3 regions of the Halobacillus sp. HZG1 genome follow, and region 1 is predicted to be linked to each of the others. Evidence: predicted binding sites of a transcription regulator. Region 1 holds the regulator's gene; each other region holds the start of a gene.
The links. The regulator LexA, encoded in region 1, represses DNA repair genes until DNA is damaged. The targets are predictions, from matches to a motif close to CGAACATATGTTCG.
Positions count from the first base shown of each region.

Region 2: a site for LexA is predicted at 3,021-3,034, ahead of VKA52_RS14115 (WYL domain-containing protein). Genes of this name have one in related genera too.
Region 3: a site for LexA is predicted at 2,746-2,759, ahead of VKA52_RS14770 (YolD-like family protein). Genes of this name have one in related genera too.

Region 1 is NZ_JAYLVQ010000086.1:147,608-153,549, forward strand. It holds gene VKA52_RS19860 (DUF896 domain-containing protein) at 97-330, opposite strand; gene VKA52_RS19865 (YneB family resolvase-like protein) at 415-1,074, opposite strand; gene lexA (transcriptional repressor LexA) at 1,376-1,999, shown strand; gene glnA (type I glutamate--ammonia ligase) at 2,157-3,488, opposite strand; gene VKA52_RS19880 (MerR family transcriptional regulator) at 3,513-3,917, opposite strand; gene VKA52_RS19885 (methionine gamma-lyase family protein) at 4,044-5,291, opposite strand; gene hflX (GTPase HflX) at 5,342-5,942, opposite strand, start outside.
Region 2 is NZ_JAYLVQ010000070.1:191,549-197,490, forward strand. It holds gene VKA52_RS14090 (CobW family GTP-binding protein) at 1-59, opposite strand, end outside; gene sufU (Fe-S cluster assembly sulfur transfer protein SufU) at 1-486, opposite strand, end outside; gene VKA52_RS14100 (hypothetical protein) at 580-1,077, opposite strand; gene VKA52_RS14105 (CobW family GTP-binding protein) at 1,395-2,342, shown strand; gene VKA52_RS14110 (hypothetical protein) at 2,460-2,642, shown strand; gene VKA52_RS14115 (WYL domain-containing protein) at 2,767-2,994, opposite strand; gene VKA52_RS14120 (hypothetical protein) at 3,323-3,619, opposite strand; gene VKA52_RS14125 (glycoside hydrolase family 3 N-terminal domain-containing protein) at 3,789-5,942, opposite strand, start outside.
Region 3 is NZ_JAYLVQ010000074.1:6,287-12,228, forward strand. It holds gene VKA52_RS14750 (ABC transporter permease subunit) at 1-1,120, shown strand, start outside; gene VKA52_RS14755 (GNAT family N-acetyltransferase) at 1,117-1,683, shown strand; gene VKA52_RS14760 (YwhD family protein) at 1,763-2,305, shown strand; gene VKA52_RS14765 (hypothetical protein) at 2,406-2,633, shown strand; gene VKA52_RS14770 (YolD-like family protein) at 2,775-3,119, shown strand; gene VKA52_RS14775 (transglycosylase domain-containing protein) at 3,467-5,518, opposite strand; gene speE (spermidine synthase) at 5,658-5,942, shown strand, end outside.

The DNA.
Region 1 (5,942 bases):
TCGCACAGCCTCAGACCTAATTTCCCCCTTATCCAAGGAATTAAACAAGAAAAATCCGCATTCGAAAATAGATCGAATACGGACGAATGATCAAGATTAATTCTTTTTCTCGTTCTTTTGCATTTGACGAAGCTTCTCTGGAGTTACGTCATTCCCTTTCGGATCAATGACGGTCACACCTTTAAGTTGATTTTTGAAGGATGCACGGGCGTTTTTCAAATATTCCTGGCGCAGCTTCTGCTGCTCTGCTTTTTCTTCCTTCGAAAGCTCTTCCTGCTTAGATTTATTAGCTAGTTCATTTATACGATTAATTTTTTCTTTTGATAACATAGATCCTTCTCCTTTACTCATAGTCTGGATCGCAAAACATGAAAAAGACAAGAAATCCATAGATCCTTGTCCGTGTACCTAATATTATCGTGATTCTTCTTCTTTTTCAAGCGATAGGTACTCTTTGTATCTACGATGCACCGTAGCTTTTGATACGTCATATCCCAAACCTCTCAAAGTCGCTGCAATATCTTTGAAGGTCAAATCATTTTTCCTTAACCGAACAACCTCCTCAATGGGAAACTCGATTCTCTCACGTCCGGGTGCCTGATCACGATTGGATAAGTTGGCGGATGGATCGTAGCCGCCCTCTACAGCTTTTCTCATCCCACGCCGTATTTTCATATTATGTATCTTCCTTTGGTATTCTTCTACAATGCCGACAATCTGTAAAACCATCGAATCCGATTCCGATAACTGAAGCTCCCCCTGGTTAGATAGGGAGTACACCTTGATCTCCAACCGATTTAATTGATGGAATAAAGCAATCTTCGTGTTTCCCCGACCTAAGCGTGTTTCATCCTGAATCAATAAGGCATCCGCACGTCCGGAAGAAAAGCATTCCAGCATGCGGAAAATCCCTTCACGTTCAATATCGTAACCACTCGCCTGCTCTTCAATACAATCAACCACTTCGAAGTCATGACTTTCCGCCATGGATATCAATTCAGCTCTTTGTCGTTTTAGTGAAGTCACTTGAGCTTCTTTCTCCGTACTTACTCTGCAATATAAAATTACCTTCAATTAATATGTTCCTCTCTCTTTCTCTATTATACAGCTGTGACCATAGAATAATAGAGAATGATAAAACTCACAATAAAAAGAATAATGTAGGTGTAATCCAGCTTAGATAATTTGTTAAACATTGATAACCCCTCCGTTTTCCTTAGAACGAACGTTCTTAAGAACCTGTGTTCGCTTTTGTTACTTCCATTATATACGAACACAAGTTCTTGTCAATGGTTTTTTCGAACGCGTGTTTGTATTTTTGAAATATAAGTGGTACAATGTGGTTACTATAATCCTATGTACGAGGTGCTAATCTATGAGTAAACTTTCAAAGCGGCAGCAGGAAATACTAGATTTTATTAAAGAACAAGTCCTATCCAAAGGGTATCCACCATCCGTAAGAGAGATTGGCCAGTCCGTCGGTCTCGCTTCAAGTTCGACAGTTCACGGTCACTTATCCAGACTGGAGAAAAAAGGATACATCAGACGTGACCCGACCAAACCTCGTGCCATTGAAGTGATCGAATTAGAAGAAGATCACAGCATCCCGAGAAGCGAAGCTTCTTACGCTCCAGTAATCGGTAAAGTCACGGCGGGGTCACCGATTACAGCTGTTGAAAACATTGAAGAATATGTCCCTCTACCAGATACACTTGCAGGGTCGGATGACAACACATTCGTACTAATTGTCCAAGGGGAAAGTATGATCGAGGCAGGAATTCTTGACGGGGATATGGTCATCGTCAGACAACAACAGACCGCTCAGAACGGCGACATCGTTGTTGCAATGACAGAAGACGAAGAAGCCACTGTGAAGCGGTTCTTCAAGGAAAGAAATCATGTTCGCTTGCAGCCTGAGAACGCAACGATGGAACCCATTCTATTACAGGATGTATCCATTCTAGGGAAAGTCGTAGGTCTTTACAGGACCGTACACTAAAAGAAAGAGGCGAGGTTTAGTTTAACTCGCCTCTTTCTTTATTTATATCAAGCTCATAACTTTCAACGAAAAAAATTTCACTTATTTTCGCTCGTAAAGTGAATCTTCTTGAACACAGAAAAACCCTTGAAGTAAACTACTTCAAGGGTTTTATCATTTAATATGTCTGTAGATATTGTTCGCGTTCCCACGGATGGACCTGTGTGCGGAACATATCCCATTCGATTTCCTTCGCTTCAATGAAGTGTTCAAACAGGTGCTCGCCGAGAGCTTCTACCATGATTGGATCTTGATGCAGCTCTTCCAATGCATCATATAGAGTAGCTGGGAGATCTTTCACTCCGTGTGCTTCCCGTTCTTTTTTATCCATCACGTAAATGTTTCGATCGACAGGAGCAGGTGCTTCCAGTTTATTTTCCACACCATCAAGTCCAGCAGCAAGAAGGACCGCCATCGCCATGTATGGGTTCGCTGAAGGATCCACACTGCGGACTTCGATTCTTGTGCTCAACCCACGGGATGTCGGTACGCGTACAAGTGGACTACGGTTTTGACCGGACCATGCAACATAACATGGAGCCTCATAGCCTGGTACAAGACGCTTGTAAGAGTTGACGGTAGGATTTGTCACGGCTGTGAAGTTCGTTGCATGCTTGATGATGCCTGCTGTGAACTGGTAAGCGACTTCTGACAATTGTTCCTTCCCTTTCTCATCGAAGAAAGCATTGCCCTTTTCATTGAAAAGAGACATGTTCGCGTGCATACCCGACCCATTTACGCCGAACAATGGTTTAGGCATGAATGTTGCATGCAAACCATGTTGACGTGCAATGGTTTTTACGACGAGTTTGAATGTTTGGATATCATCACAGTGCTTGACGGCATCTGCATATTTGAAATCAATTTCGTGCTGACCTGGAGCTACCTCGTGGTGCGAGGCTTCGATTTCAAAGCCCATTTCCTCAAGCTCAAGGACAATATCACGACGGCAGTTTTCACCAAGGTCGGTCGGTGCCAAGTCGAAATAGCCACCTTTATCATTCAACTCCATCGTCGGTTCGCCTTTTTCATCTAATTTAAATAGGAAAAATTCAGGTTCTGTACCAATGTTGAAAGCAGAAAAGCCGAGTTTCTCCATTTTTTTGATGTTACGCTTCAGATTGTAGCGCGGGCATCCTTCAAAAGGAGTTTGGTCTGGGTTGTAGATGTCACAGATGAATCGTGCGACCTTCCCTTTTTCTGAAGTCCAAGGGAAAACGACGAACGTATCCAGGTCTGGAACCAAATACATGTCAGACTCCTCGATACGAACGAATCCTTCAATAGAGGACCCGTCAAACATCATCATGCCATCAATAGCTTTATCCAACTGGCTTAGTGGGATTTCCACGTTTTTTATCGTACCAAGCATATCCGTAAACTGAAGGCGGATAAACTTGACGTTTTCCTCATCGATTTTTTTGTAGATTTCTTCTTTTGTTAAACCCATTGAATTTCTCCTCTCAACACAAAATTAATGGAAGAACCTCGACATTTCTCCCTGCCTGATTGCTAATTTACCTTGTCTTCCCGCTGTGAATAGTTCTCGTTGCAGCATACGACGAAGTTCTTTTTCGGTAAGTTCATTGTGTACTTCCTTCACTTGATCCTCATCATATACCTCATTATCTGGCTGATCATTCAGCTTCAGAACTTTCTTGATTCCGGCCATGTTCACACCTTGATCGATCAGGTCTTTTATTTCGAGAAGACGATCGACGTCATTGAATGAAAACATGCGACGGTTACCTTCTGAACGGGCCGGCTGTACCAGCTCGTGCTGTTCGTAGTACCGGATCTGCCGTGCAGTAAGGTCTGTCAAGGATTGAACAATCCCCATCGGGAATAACGGCATGGAACGACGAATTTCATCACTCATCGATGTGCCACCTCCCCATAAGAATGATACTTTAATTATACGTCACGAAAGGGATATGTCAACATATGTGAGGAATGTTCACACAATTTATCGCTGTTTTTTGAAAGGGTTACCATCCCCGTAGCTTCAGGCTTTGACCATACCCTCTTCGATTAATTGTTCCACTGCTTGTACGACAGCGATCTTAACATGGGCATAGGTCAATCCACCTTGGACGAAAGCAGTGTAAGGGGGGCGGATGGGACCATCAGCGGTCAATTCGAGGCTTGCGCCCTGAATGAAAGTCCCAGCAGCCATAATGACTTCGTCCTCGTATCCCGGCATGGCGCTCGGTTCGGGTTTGAAATGGGAATTCACTGGAGATGCCTGCTGTATGGATTGGCAGAATCTGATCATTTGTTCAGCCGTTTTGAAGTTGACGGATTGAATTAAATCCGTTCGTTTTTTATCATAAGCAGGATTCGTGTCGAAACCATATTCACTTAAATATTTAGAAGTGAAAATAGCTCCTTTCAAAGCTTCCCCTACGACATGTGGGGCTAGAAAGATGCCCTGATACATCTCCTGAAGGCTATTTAAACTCGGTCCTGTTTCCTTCCCTAACCCAGGAGCAGTCAAGCGGTAGCTGCATTTTTCAATTAAGGATTTGCTCCCTGCAATGTAACCACCGACCCTGGCAATTCCACCTCCCGGGTTTTTAATTAACGAACCAGCAATTAGATCAGCGCCAACTTCAAGTGGTTCCTTCATTTCTACAAACTCACCATAACAATTGTCAACAAAAATAATTACATCTTCTTTGATCTCACGGACGAACTGTATGATCGACTGTAATTCGTCAATGAGAAATGATGGACGATCCTCGTACCCTTTGGATCGTTGGATGGCTACTACCTTCGTTTTTTCACGCATAGCTTCCCGGATTCTATCATGGGAAAAAGACCCGTTTTCTTCTAAAGGAACCGTTTGGTAACTGATACCAAAATCACGTAAAGAACCTGTATCCTTATTTCCTCCAGAACCAATGACTTCTCTCAGGGTGTCATAGGGCTCTCCTGATATGTAAAGCAGTTCATCTCCAGGTCGCAGGACACCAAACAAGGCAGTCGTAATCGCATGCGTTCCGGAGATGAGCTGAGGTCTGACAAGGGCATCTTCCGCTTCAAATATTTCTGCATACAATGCTTCAAGGGTGTCCCGCCCAAAGTCATCATATCCATACCCCGTCGTCGGATTAAAGTGAGAATCGCTGACCCTCAGTTTATGGAAGGCCTTCAAAACCTTTTGCTGATTGTGCTCGACAATCTCTTCCACGTGATCATGTTGAGGCTTAATTTCTTTTGTTACGCGTTGCTTCAATTCTTGAATATTCATGATGAGTCCTCTTCCTATTTTGCAGAATTTCGTTGATTCAACGTTTTCATTTATAATATTTGGTGTTTCAATGGGTGCTCTGGATGGATGAAACCATGAAGAGCGTACCCCTCTTTTTCTTCAAAGAAATGAATGCTTGTAATCATGCTGTAAGCCTTGAATTGCTGGAGCCGTTTCCCGTCAGAAGCTGGTACGAAAACGTCATACTCGTCCCACTCTTCCTTTAGTACCTCTTCTATTTTATGAAGAACCCTTTTACGATCAATCGGATCATGTACACTCACCGTCAGCGAAGGGAAAGAGTGGGGAATGAAATCCTCCTTAAGGAGATCTTTCTTATTGTAAACGGTCAGAACCGGCAGCTGACCAGCCCCAAGGTCCTCCAATAACTTCAATACAGTCTTTTCCTGCTGCATATGATCAGGGTGTGAAGCATCAACCATATGAACAATAAAGTCAGCTTCTGTCACTTCTTCTAACGTAGACCGGAAGGCTGCAATAAGCGTCGTTGGCAGGTCCTGAATAAATCCTACCGTATCGGAGAGAAGCGCCAAAAAGCCAGAAGGAAGGCTCATCTGTCTTGTCAAAGGATCGAGTGTAGCAAACAATAAATCCTCTTCAAAAGACTGGCTGTCCGTTACTCTGTTGAAG
Region 2 (5,942 bases), on a different contig from region 1:
CCCGATCCCAAATACCCCGTCACTATGGTTACAGGTATTCTTGTATCCATCTCCGTCATATTTTTTCTCCTTCAACCATCGATCAAGTGCTTGCCAAGGCATAAGTGCACAATTATGTCTGGCACGTAATTTATGTACACCCTGGAGTGATGCGGCATCCCCTAATTCAATCCCATCCTCCCGGTGCCCTTCCCTTATTAAGCGTTCAAAAGCACGTCTCTTCTTCATGCATTCCCCCACGGTATGGTTTTTCAAAACCTCAGTCATCATGGAGCATGAAGCCATACTAATGCTGAAGCCTTCACCTTCGAAAGATAAATCCTCCATTCTCCCTTCCTTTACGCTTAAATATAAGACCATCATATCTCCGCAAGTGGGATTTTTATAATGAATTTTATGAATATCTCTTTCTCCGTCCATCGCTCCATAATTTCGTTTATATTTGGCGTGGTCCATTACAATTTTACGATATAGATCATCCAACATGATCAAAACCTCCTCACTCTTATGATCGTAAGCGTAGAGGGCACCATAAAATTACAGAGATCCTATTTCCTCCTCTGATCGATTCCAGTTTCGTTACGAATGCGGAAGTGATACAAAATAAAGTTTTTGATCCTTTTTTACGTTCAAGTCAGCATGAATAGAGTCTGTACAATCGATGAATTTGACAGCGTCCATCTTCGAGGGAAGCTGTCGAGCGACTTCCTCCTCGATCTCTTTCATCACCTGCAATAATTCAAATAAAGTTAATTCAAAATGGTCCGCTGCTAGCTTATGCGGAGATTCAATTTTAAGACGGGTTATAAATTCTCCTGCGGAATCCACTTCTTCTGCCATGTCATCCTCCATTTTAATGACATACTTATATAGATCCCGCTGCTTTTGTGGCAGGGTACTTATAATATGGTCCGTTAGTATGTTAAGTAAATAATCACTCATCGTTTCACCTCCGAATCCGAATCTCTCTATGTACCTTGTCTGTTTCCATTTTTCTGGGTGGATCGAGTACATTTCCTTCTGGCTTTCTTCTGTGAATGAACTCAGGTAAATAATCAATGATCGATAATTTTTCATGAAAGGATGTTCCCCTATGTTACGAATCAATAGAACGTTTTAATCGTAATGATTACTATTTAACTTACGAAGAATAATGTATCACTTAATTTCTATGAGGACAAGCATAAATTCATTTTTTATTTAATTTCTTCCTTCCCTTTTACTCTCTCGTGGGTAAATACAAAGGGGTGAAAATGTTGCATCTTTCATTAAATGAAGTTAAAATGTAAGCCTTCACAAATATTCGTAATCATTACTATTAAAATAATTTACGGATGACAAATGATGTGAACTAGCAAGGCACTAATACTTACTTTACAAGGAGTGTTTATGTATTGGCACATACCGGAATCCACATACTTTCTGGTTTCTTAGGTTCAGGAAAAACAACGCTATTGCAGAGAATACTGGAAGAAGAATATCAAAGAGGACGAAAAGTGGGCGTGATTATGAATGAAGCAGGCGAACTGCCGATCGATACCCAGTCATTGCCTGAGGGCACCCCTTTAAAAGAACTGTTAAACGGCTGTGTCTGCTGCACTCTTTCTGATAAACTGGAAACTCAAATCTCGGATATCCTCTACCATCATGATCTGGATGTACTCTATATAGAAACGACAGGTGTTGCACACCCGGTTGAGGTATTAGATGCGTGTTTAACTCCCCTTTTATCCGATAAAGTTAAAGTGAATTCGATCATAACCATGGTCGATCCCAATAGTTGGGCGGGACGGCATAACCTCAGAATCCCACTCAGAAAGCTGATTACAGAACAAGTCAAGCATGCAGACCTTGTCATTCTGAATAAATCAGATCAGCTCACTATACGAAATAAAGAGAAGTTGATGAGAGAATTGAATGAAATAAACCCTGGTGGTAAGGTGCTTGCAGCTAAGCACGCTCAAGTTCCCTGGGATACATTTTCAAATATAGAAACTAAACAAAGAAATGAGCATGAAAAAGAGCAGACGATTGATCACCTTCATATTAAGACATATGTTCATACATTCTCCTCTCCCGTCAACCAGGAACGATTTGAAAACTTCTTGAAATCCATGCCTGAGCAGATTTATCGTATTAAGGGATATATTCGACTTACAGGTCAATCAGGAACTCAACTTTTTCAATATGCTTATGGAACGCCAAGTTTCACCCCTTCTCCTCTAAATTTGGAAAACAATTTAGTGTTTATTGGTGATGACCTTGATCATGCAGCTTTGAATGAGGAACTGAGAGAGGTAGAGGAAGAATCTTCTCCTTCACATTCAAGTACGCAAGATTAGCCGGCGTGTGTTTTTCATTTAAAGATCACTCATCCCTTCCCGCCAGGAAGGAAAGGTCTATACACGTGATTATTTTTTGAGTTGTCGCTAAACCTACAAATATGGAGGTGTTGGGTAGTGGCAAAGAACCAGATAAAGGCAGGAACCGAAGTCGGACAAGGAAGAATAGAGGAGCCGAAATCATTAAAGCCAGGACGTTCCGGAACAGATCCAAATAAAGTAAAGCAGGAAATTCAAAAGGATGTAAACGCAGGGATAGGCGCCATGACATCGCGTGAGGCAGGATCCATGAAAGACTAAAGAACCACTATTTTGTGGTTCTTTTTTTACATACTTATTTCTTGTAAATCTCAACGATTCTAAGATATCTTCTCTAGTTTCCGCTAGAGCAACCGTACATTCACCATATTTCGATGACTGGATTTCAAGGTGTCTTTTTATACTTCTTCCACTTGTTATAAGGGGTTACCGACAAAATATTGGCGAGCTTGAATGACCGCACCGTCTTACGTGTATAACAATAAGCCAGGACGGTCTCCTCTTTGATAGATACTACGCGGATGACCCGCTGTGAGATCTTCCCTTTGTCAGCCATGTAGATGAGTTCCAGTTGTTGCTTCTCCTCTAAACCCCTTCTCAATACGCCATTCATAGATGATCACTTCCTTAATATAAATACGAACATTTGTTCTAATTATGTATATGTTACCACACGCGCATTAGAAGTAAACTGGTAAATGAAGGTCTTTAATCATGCTAAAAATATGGATGAAATCCTGGGTAGTACAGTACAGAAAGGTAAGTATGCTCAAGCATCTCCTCACCTAAAGTAGATAAAATTCAGTGGATGACTTTATAAATTGAAAGTTTTTCGAGCTCAAAAGTGACAAAGAATATTACTCCTAAAAAAGTCCACAGGACGAAATTTTCCCCGGCAAAGGCCAGGGATTTTCTGACGTACGACGATGCTTTGTTATCAGTTATTCAACCATTTCCCGATTATCGTCATTATTGTTTCTTTCATCAAAAGGGTCCTCAAGATCAATTTCCCTGTCACCAAACTCGATCTCCTGGTCCTCTCTATCGATGATCGGATAATCAACATCAGGCCTCGTATCCTCACCATTATCCCTGTCCAAACGGTTTCTTTGATCGTCCTGGTCATAACGTGTCGGCTGGTAATTCACATCTTCCGGTTCATTTGGTTCGTTGCCAGCGCAACCGTTCAAAATAGCTGCAATTAAAATGCCTAATAAAATCGGTCCTTTGATTTTCATTCTTTCACCTCCTGTTTCAACCTCTAATATTTACTAAAAGCCATGAAATAAGTCATTATTAGTGAATTTGTTTCATTTAAATGGAAAGGCATTCATGATTTCATAAATTTCAACTTAAACAAAAAAACCACACGGAAAGGTTCCGTGTGGTTCTGAAGTGAAGATATATTTAATCAAGCGAGAATCTTTCAGACTTCGCATCCCGACTGTTCGGTCCTACGAAAACCTCAAACTCCCCGGCATCACTCTTATATTCCATATTTGCATGATAATACCTGAGCTGCTCTTCTGTAAGAGTGAAATGGACGTCCTTCTGCTCCCCAGGATGGAGATAAACTTTTTCGAAATCCTTCAACTCCTTCAGCGGGCGGACAACTTCTCCAACTAGATCTCTTACATATAACTGGACGATTTCTTCTCCCGCATAGTCGCCTGTATTGGTCAATTGAATAGAGACAGTCAGTGATTCATCTTGTCGGATCCGTTTCGAGGAGATCGAAAGTTCGTTATATTCAAATCGGCTGTAGCTCATTCCGAAGCCGAATGGAAATAATGGTTCATTCGGGATATCAAGATATTGAGAGACATAGCGCTCCTGCGCATCTGGCGCGCCTTTAGGACGACCTGTATTGTAACGGTTGTAGTAGATCGGCACTTGTCCGACGGAATAAGGCATCGACATCGTCAATTTAGCCGAAGGGTTCACTTCGCCGAACAGGATATCTGCGAGCGCGTTCCCACCTTCGGTTCCTGGATACCACGCTTCAATGACGGCATCGGCGTTCTCGATGACTTCCCGTAGATCAAGGGGACGACCATTGAAAAGGACGGCTGTGACAGGTTTTCCTACTGATTTGATTTTTTTCAAAAGCTCTAACTGGACCTCAGGAATGCGGATGTCTGCCCGGCATCCAGCCTCCCCGCTCATATCGGAATGTTCCCCGAGCGCTACAACGATGGATTCCGCCTGTTCTGCTTTTTGCAATGCGGCTTGCATTTGTTCGTCTGTTCCCGTTTCAATGCCGCATCCGGCTGATGTTAGGAGCTGATTTTCATTTAAGTATTGGGATAGGCCGGAAGCAACGGTAATGGTATCATCGGCTGAGCCTCCCCATGACCACGGCCCGAGGATATCGGTATTGTCGGCAAACGGACCAATCAGTGCGACTTTCTGATCCTGTTGCAGTGGCAGGGTCCCTTCGTTTTTCAGGAGCACCATTGATTTTGTGGCCAGTTCACGGGAAGCTTTTCTGTTTTCAGTGGAGAGGATATGGGTGTCTTCCTCTTGTTCACTCGCTCCCCGATAAGGGTTATCAAACAATCCAAGTTTCTGTTTCAATTGCAGGATGCGCAGCACAGCTTCATCGAGGATGCTTTCTTCCAATGTCCCCTCCTCGATCAGTTCTTCCACATGATTGACGTAACAGGACGTCATCATTTCGACATCGACGCCTGCTTTCATCGCTTTTTCTGCGGCTATCTTTTCATTCTCTGCGACGCCGTGAGGGATCAATTCCTTCACCGCTCCCCAATCAGAGATGAGCACACCATCAAAGTTCCATTCATCCCGTAGAAGGCCCCTCATTAACGGTTCATTTCCTGTCGATGGCATGCCATTTAAGATGTTGAAGGCTGTCATCACCATCTGAGCACCTTCATCTAACGCAGCCTTGTAGGCAGGAAGGTAGTTTTCGCGCAGCTGCCATTCTGACATATCGACGGTATTGTAATCACGACCGCCCTCTGGCGCCCCATAGGCAGCAAAATGTTTGACGCATGAAGCTACTTTATGAGGATCATTTTCCAAATCTCCTTGAAAACCCCGGACGAATGAACGGGCGAACTGGCTGTTCAGGAAGGTATCCTCCCCTGTACTTTCCATCACACGTCCCCACCTCGGTTCCCGTGATAAATCCACCATCGGAGCGAATGTGACGTGGACGCCGGCGACAGCCGCTTCTCTAGCAGCAATGGAAGCACTCTTTTCAGCCAGCTCCATATCCCAGGAGCAGCCGATTGCTAAGGGAACAGGAAAGATGGTCTTGAACCCATGAACGATGTCCGACATGAATAACAACGGAATCCCTAAACGGCTCTCTTCCATATGAACCTTTTGAATATTGATTGTTTCTTTAGCTCCTGAAGCTCCTAGTACCGAACCTGTACGTTGGATATCTTCTTCATCTATATTCATGTGAACCATCGGACCTGTAATTTCCCCTCGATCGGAAGCTCCTTTAAAAAATGGTGTGGCCAATTGGACGAGCTGCCCTACTTTTTCTTCTACGGTCATTTGATCCAATAAGTTTTTCATTTGATGTTC
Region 3 (5,942 bases), on a different contig from region 1:
GGGCGGTGGATGGCTTGCTCATGCAATATCAGAAATCGGTGCTCATTTTAAGAACATAAAGTTTCTCTTAGGTTTTACGGTTATTGCAGGAGCCCTTATCGTAAGTATCATTTATACGATGACCGCAGAGCCGCTGATCGACCAGTTTCGACTGATCTATAATGATGAAGGGAAATTAGTCAGTTCGATGCCTCACACCCCTGAGTATGTGTTTCTGGGGACCGATGCTCTCGGTTTTAGCGTAATCGACCAAATCCTTGTCGGTGCGAAATACACGATCATTTTCGGTCTTGTTATTGCTTTCCTGCGAATGGCTCTCGGGTTCCTTTTAGCTATTCCCTATGCTTTCTTTCTTCCGAAAAAGGTGCAGCTTGTGTTTGAAAAACTGGTGGACAGCATGCACTTTCTACCGATGACGATCATTGCGTTTTTACTATTGAAGCCGGTGTTATGGATGCCTCCTGGCGGGTTTACGACGACGGAAACAGAGAGAATCCTTTATCAGGGGATCATTTTGACACTTTTAGCTGTTCCGCTTGTCATAACATTGTTCGGCAACGAGATGAAGCTGATTATAAAAGAAGAATTCGTAACGAGTACAAAAGTGCTTGGTGGCAGCTCTGTTCATTTGTTGTGGAAGCACTTAATGCCGCACTTAAGTGCACGTATGGGGATTATTTTTGGTCAGCAGTTTATCCAAACGCTGCTTATTTTCATCCACCTGGGCGTGTTTGATCTATATTTTGGAGGGACAAAAGTAAGCTATGATTTTGTGGCAGACCCACCAACAAGTACCACCTATGAATGGTCCGGGATGATTGGGGCCGCCAAAGATTCGTTGATGACAGGGCGTTGGTGGCTCATAATCCCTACACTTTTCTGTTTCATGGCGATGATTGTCGCGATGCAGCTAATTGTACAGGGAATTAAGGAAGTTCAACAGCGGCGTGTCGGTGTACCGGTAGAGCAGAATACATGGCTTAAGAAAATTTTCCGTAGAAAAGAAACGATCGGAGGAAAGCCTGCATCCCTTAAGGAAGCGGATTTTGAGTTTGTACCAGAACAGAAGAGAGTTGATGAATCGCGGGATGACCATGGGTATAGGAGAAAGTCGATATGAATCATATTCCTGTCTTTAAAATGGAAAAGATAAAGTTACGAGAACTGAAAACTTCCGACGCTCCTTCTTTGTTCCAGTTCATGAGCCGGCAGGATACGATGAAGTACATCACTCCCTGCCCTGTGTTGTCTTTGGAGGAGATGGAAGCTTATATAGAAGAAAGACTGGATGGGTTTCATAAGCAAGAAGAAATTCCATGGGTGATTGAGGATGAAAGAGGGAAATGTGTGGGCCTGTTCCGTTTTCATAAACTGAATCATTGGCATAGGAAAGCAGAAATGGGGGCCGTCATTCACCCGGATTATCAAAAGAAAGGAGTTATGACACAAGTCCTTCTTACACTTCTCCCTTATGGACTTGATTCGCTGAACCTCAATCGGATTGTCGGAGACATCTTTGCTGGAAATGAGGGATCACGAAGGCTCTTGAATAAATTTGGGTTCCGGGAAGAGGGAGTATTAAGGGAAACAGATTTTGATGGGGAGAGCTTCCAGGATACCGTGGTGTTTTCCATGTTGAAAAGGGAATATGAGAAGATTAAACAAACGTTTGATCAATCATGAAGCGTCTGTTCTAACAAGAACTGTTTTGTATGTTAAAATGGGACAAAATAAGAGGACGATTGAAGAGGAGGATCGCTTTATGAGAGAATTCGATCAATTTAAAAACAAAGGCGAAAGCAGCGATAAAAAGAAGAACCAATTCACAATCATTAAAGATGATTCCACGGATGGACACGGGGGTTATGGTGTCGGTTCCATCAGTTTAGAGAATATGACCCCGGTTATTGTGGACCCTAATGAAGACGAAGCCTATGTCGATATGGGGGCTCTTCACGCGCGTAGTAAAGTGGAAAAACGCATCAAATTCATTACCGATCGTGAAGTCGTTAAAAACGGACTGAAATATTGGATCGCTTGGGTAACGGTCGGTCACCATGAAGGAAAACCGTGTTATTATGGCGTAGCTGCCAGTGAGATTGTCGTGGACAGGTCCATCAAGCGCGGATATAAATCGATGCCTGAACATGTGAACCACATGGATAAGTCCTTGAAGGGGCGCTTTGCGGTCGATCACCTTGATGAGAAGTCGAAGAAGCTGCTCGGTGGATATTTACGTGACTTTAAACCAGAGTTATGGGAGAACACGGCTCAGGAATTGAAAGACTCTCTAGATGTACAATAATTGATGTTTGCAAGTTTATAGCGTCGTTACAGAGAGAGGGGAATCTGCAGGGTTTCCCTCTTTCTCATTTGATTTTTTGTAGAAGAAAGGAGGGGATCATATGAAAAGGATTTTAGAAGATGATGTGGTGTTTCATTTTGTGATTGCCCTTGTGGGATTGGTGTCAGGAATTCTGCATTTCCTGTTTAAATGGTCTTTTTATGCAGATCATGAGTATTTAACATCAGGTCTATGGTTTGTTTCAGGTGCTTTCGTGATCTATGTGAGTTGTATATTCGTATTCGGAAATCAAAAAAAGGCGAATGCAGGAAACAAAGAAAAGGAGTAGGTGAAGCGTCCCCCCCCCTGCTCACCTGGATAAGAGAGACGCATGTGGATATGGGACGGTTTAACTAAGTATGAAAATTCCAGTTTACGATTTCCTCTTTTATGATAGAATAAGAACAAATGTTCGTGGTGGAGGGAACCAATGATGGATAACCGGAATCGTGATCGCGGGACGATCAAATGGACATCGCTCATGTTACCGGAGCATGTAGAGATGGTGAAAAAACTTTGGAAAGAAGATCAGCGGGTAGAAAAGGGAATCATGGATGAACAGAAAGCTGTCGAAATTGACTTTCTTTTGCAGAGGGCGCTAACAGACAATCTTACTGTCCAGGTTAGGGTTCACAATGGTTTCGAATATGAAGACATAAGGATGAAGGTGACCCATGTGAATCGAAGCAATCACACGGTAGCAGGGGTTGATGGACAGACGAAGGAGAAGGTCCGCATCCCTTTGGATGACATCGCTGACCTTGCCATTTTATAAGGTGTTCACTTTTTGTTCACAAAATGTTCATGAAAAAAGTGTAAGAATTCAGACGCCCAATCTTGACGAATCAGCGATAAGGGTAATATATTAAGTAACACATGGGTTATACATGTTTACTAGGACAGAGAACGCGACCGGTTCCCCCGGTCGTTTTCTCTGTCTTTTTTTATTTTGAAAATGAGGCCATAGTTTGGTAAAGAAAAAGCGAAAGGTCATCCGTTGTGAGGATGACCTTTCGCGCCAAAGGAGGCATGAATCGCGCCAAAGGAGGCATGAATCGCGCCAAAGGAGGCGGGAAACGCGCCAAAGCAAGCAGAAATCACGCCCAAGCGATCAAAAACGCATTAGAAGAACCAGTCCACTACATCTTTGAACCATGGATCATCTTTGAATTCATCATCAACATCTTTGCTTTCGTCGCCGCCGCACACATCCTTAGGAATATCGGATTCCTCCATGTACACTAATCGTTCCTGTGGGCAGTTGGGACCTGCGACATAGCCGGTTTCCGGGTCGATGTAGACCCCTTTCACACCTGGAGGTGGTATGAAGGCTGCGGTAGGCTCATTCTCATGTATTTTCTCCATCGTATCGGCCCATATGGCTTTGGCATACCGGTGGTCGTTGAAATCTGCGAGTGGCTTACTGCCTTCATCATATCCGACCCATACCCCGGAGACATATTGAGGGCTGAATCCGATCATCCAGCTGTCGTTGTCAGTGGTTCCGGATTTCCCTCCATACATGCGTGTAAGCTTCCCTTTAATCGGAGTACCTGTGACAGAGGCATAATCGGCATCTAAGACCGGATCGAACATCCCTGTCATCATGTGGGTAACGGTGAACGCTCGTACTCGATCGACAGCATCGTCTTCATTGTATGCCGGTTGGTATTCATACAAGACATTCCCATGCCGATCTGTGATTTTAGCGATTGTATGGCCTTCAATGGACTCCGTTCCTTTCACCATTTTTCCATAGGCACTCACCATATCGAAAAGGGATATGGAGGAGTACCCGAGAGCCAGGGAAGGATGAGGTTTGAAGGTTTCTTCAACGCCGAACGTCTTCATCGTTTTTCCTAGTTTTTCTGGTCCGATATCCATGTGGGTCTGCACCGCATAAATATTATCGGAAACAGCAAGCGCTTGAGCCATGGTAATCGGTTCTTCTGAATATTGGTCGTTGAAATTGGATGGTATATATGGTTCTGCTTTTCCTTTTACTTCAATTTCAATAGGCTGTGTCTCTTTCATCGTGACAGGCGAGTATCCTTCCGCGAGCGCTGCATAATACAGAAAAGGTTTGATGGTTGAACCGACGGAGCGTTTCGCTTGTGTAGCTCTGTTGAACGGGCTTTCCCGATAATCTTTACCACCGACAAGAGCCGTAATTGCGCCAGAATGGCCATCCATTACAGCGGATGCGACTTGGATCTCTTCACTCGCTGGAATATTCCTCTTTACCTGCTCTTCTAAAATCCGTTGATGCTCTTCAATCAAAGTAGTGTGAATATGGTAGCCGCCTGTCTGGATACTTTCTCTGTCTACATCAAGCAGTTGAGCAGCTTCTGTAACAACTTGGTCCTGGAAATAAGGAGCAACCTCCTGGGTTTCTTCTTCCTCATCGTCTGCATAAGAGATGCTTGCTTCTACGGCTGCTCTCTTTTCGGAGGAAGTAATATAGCCGTTCTCTTCCATTTCAGCTAAAATCTGCTGTTGTCTTGCTTCTGCTCGTTCAGCATTGGCGAGAGGCGAGTAATAGGTTGGTCCTTTTGGGATTCCGGCTAACATGGAGGCTTCTGTCAAAGTAAGGTCCCCTGCATGTTTATTGAAATACTGCCGGCTTGCCGCTTCAATCCCGTAGGCCCCGTGGCCATAGTAAATTGTGTTCAAGTAACCTTCTAATATTTCATCTTTGTTATAAAAAATCTCCAACCGTAAGGCATAGAGTGCTTCGTTGAGTTTCCTCTTCCATGTTTTATCATGGGAAAGGTATAAGTTTCTTGCATACTGTTGGGTGATGGTGCTGGCGCCTTCAGCCATTCGCATCTGCTTAAGGTCTGTAAGCACAGCTGCCCCGATACGTTTCAAGTCAAAACCGAAGTGGTTGTAGAAACGCCTGTCTTCAATGGCGAGTGTCGCGTCTTTAATAGATTCGGGCATTTCCTCTATATTAATCCAGTAGCGTTCTTCCGCCCCTTGTTCTTCGCCTATGATTTCTCCGTCCGTGCCATAAAAGACGGTATTCTGTTCAGTCATCAACGATGGAGGTCCTTGAGTGATGGCGAAGATCAGCACGCCGATTAATCCGACAATCCCTACGATTGTGCCAAAGACGGCGAGCTTCATCCCGCGGATCGTCCATCTATAAGTGGTTCTGAAAAATGATCGCATTCTTTTATACTCCTAACTGTTACGAATGTATAAAGACTGCTATTATTATGTGAGAATACGTAGTAAAATAAACTTCTTGAGTAAAACAAACGCATATGTGCGGAAAGATATTTCATAGATGAAAAAGGAGAAATGCAACATGGGTACATGGTTTACTGAGAAACAGACCGATCATTTCGGGATTACGGCGAAGGTCAATCGCTCCCTGCATAGTGAGAAAACAGACTTTCAAGATTTAGAGATGCTGGAAACAGCGGAGTGGGGGAATATGCTCGTTCTTGATGACATGGTCATGACAACAGAGAAGGATGAATTCGTCTATCACGAAATGGTAGCCCATGTTCCATTGTTTACCCACCCGGATCCGAAAAACGTTCTTGTTGTCGGCGGCGGTGACGGTGGGGTCATTCGTGAAGTTTTGAAA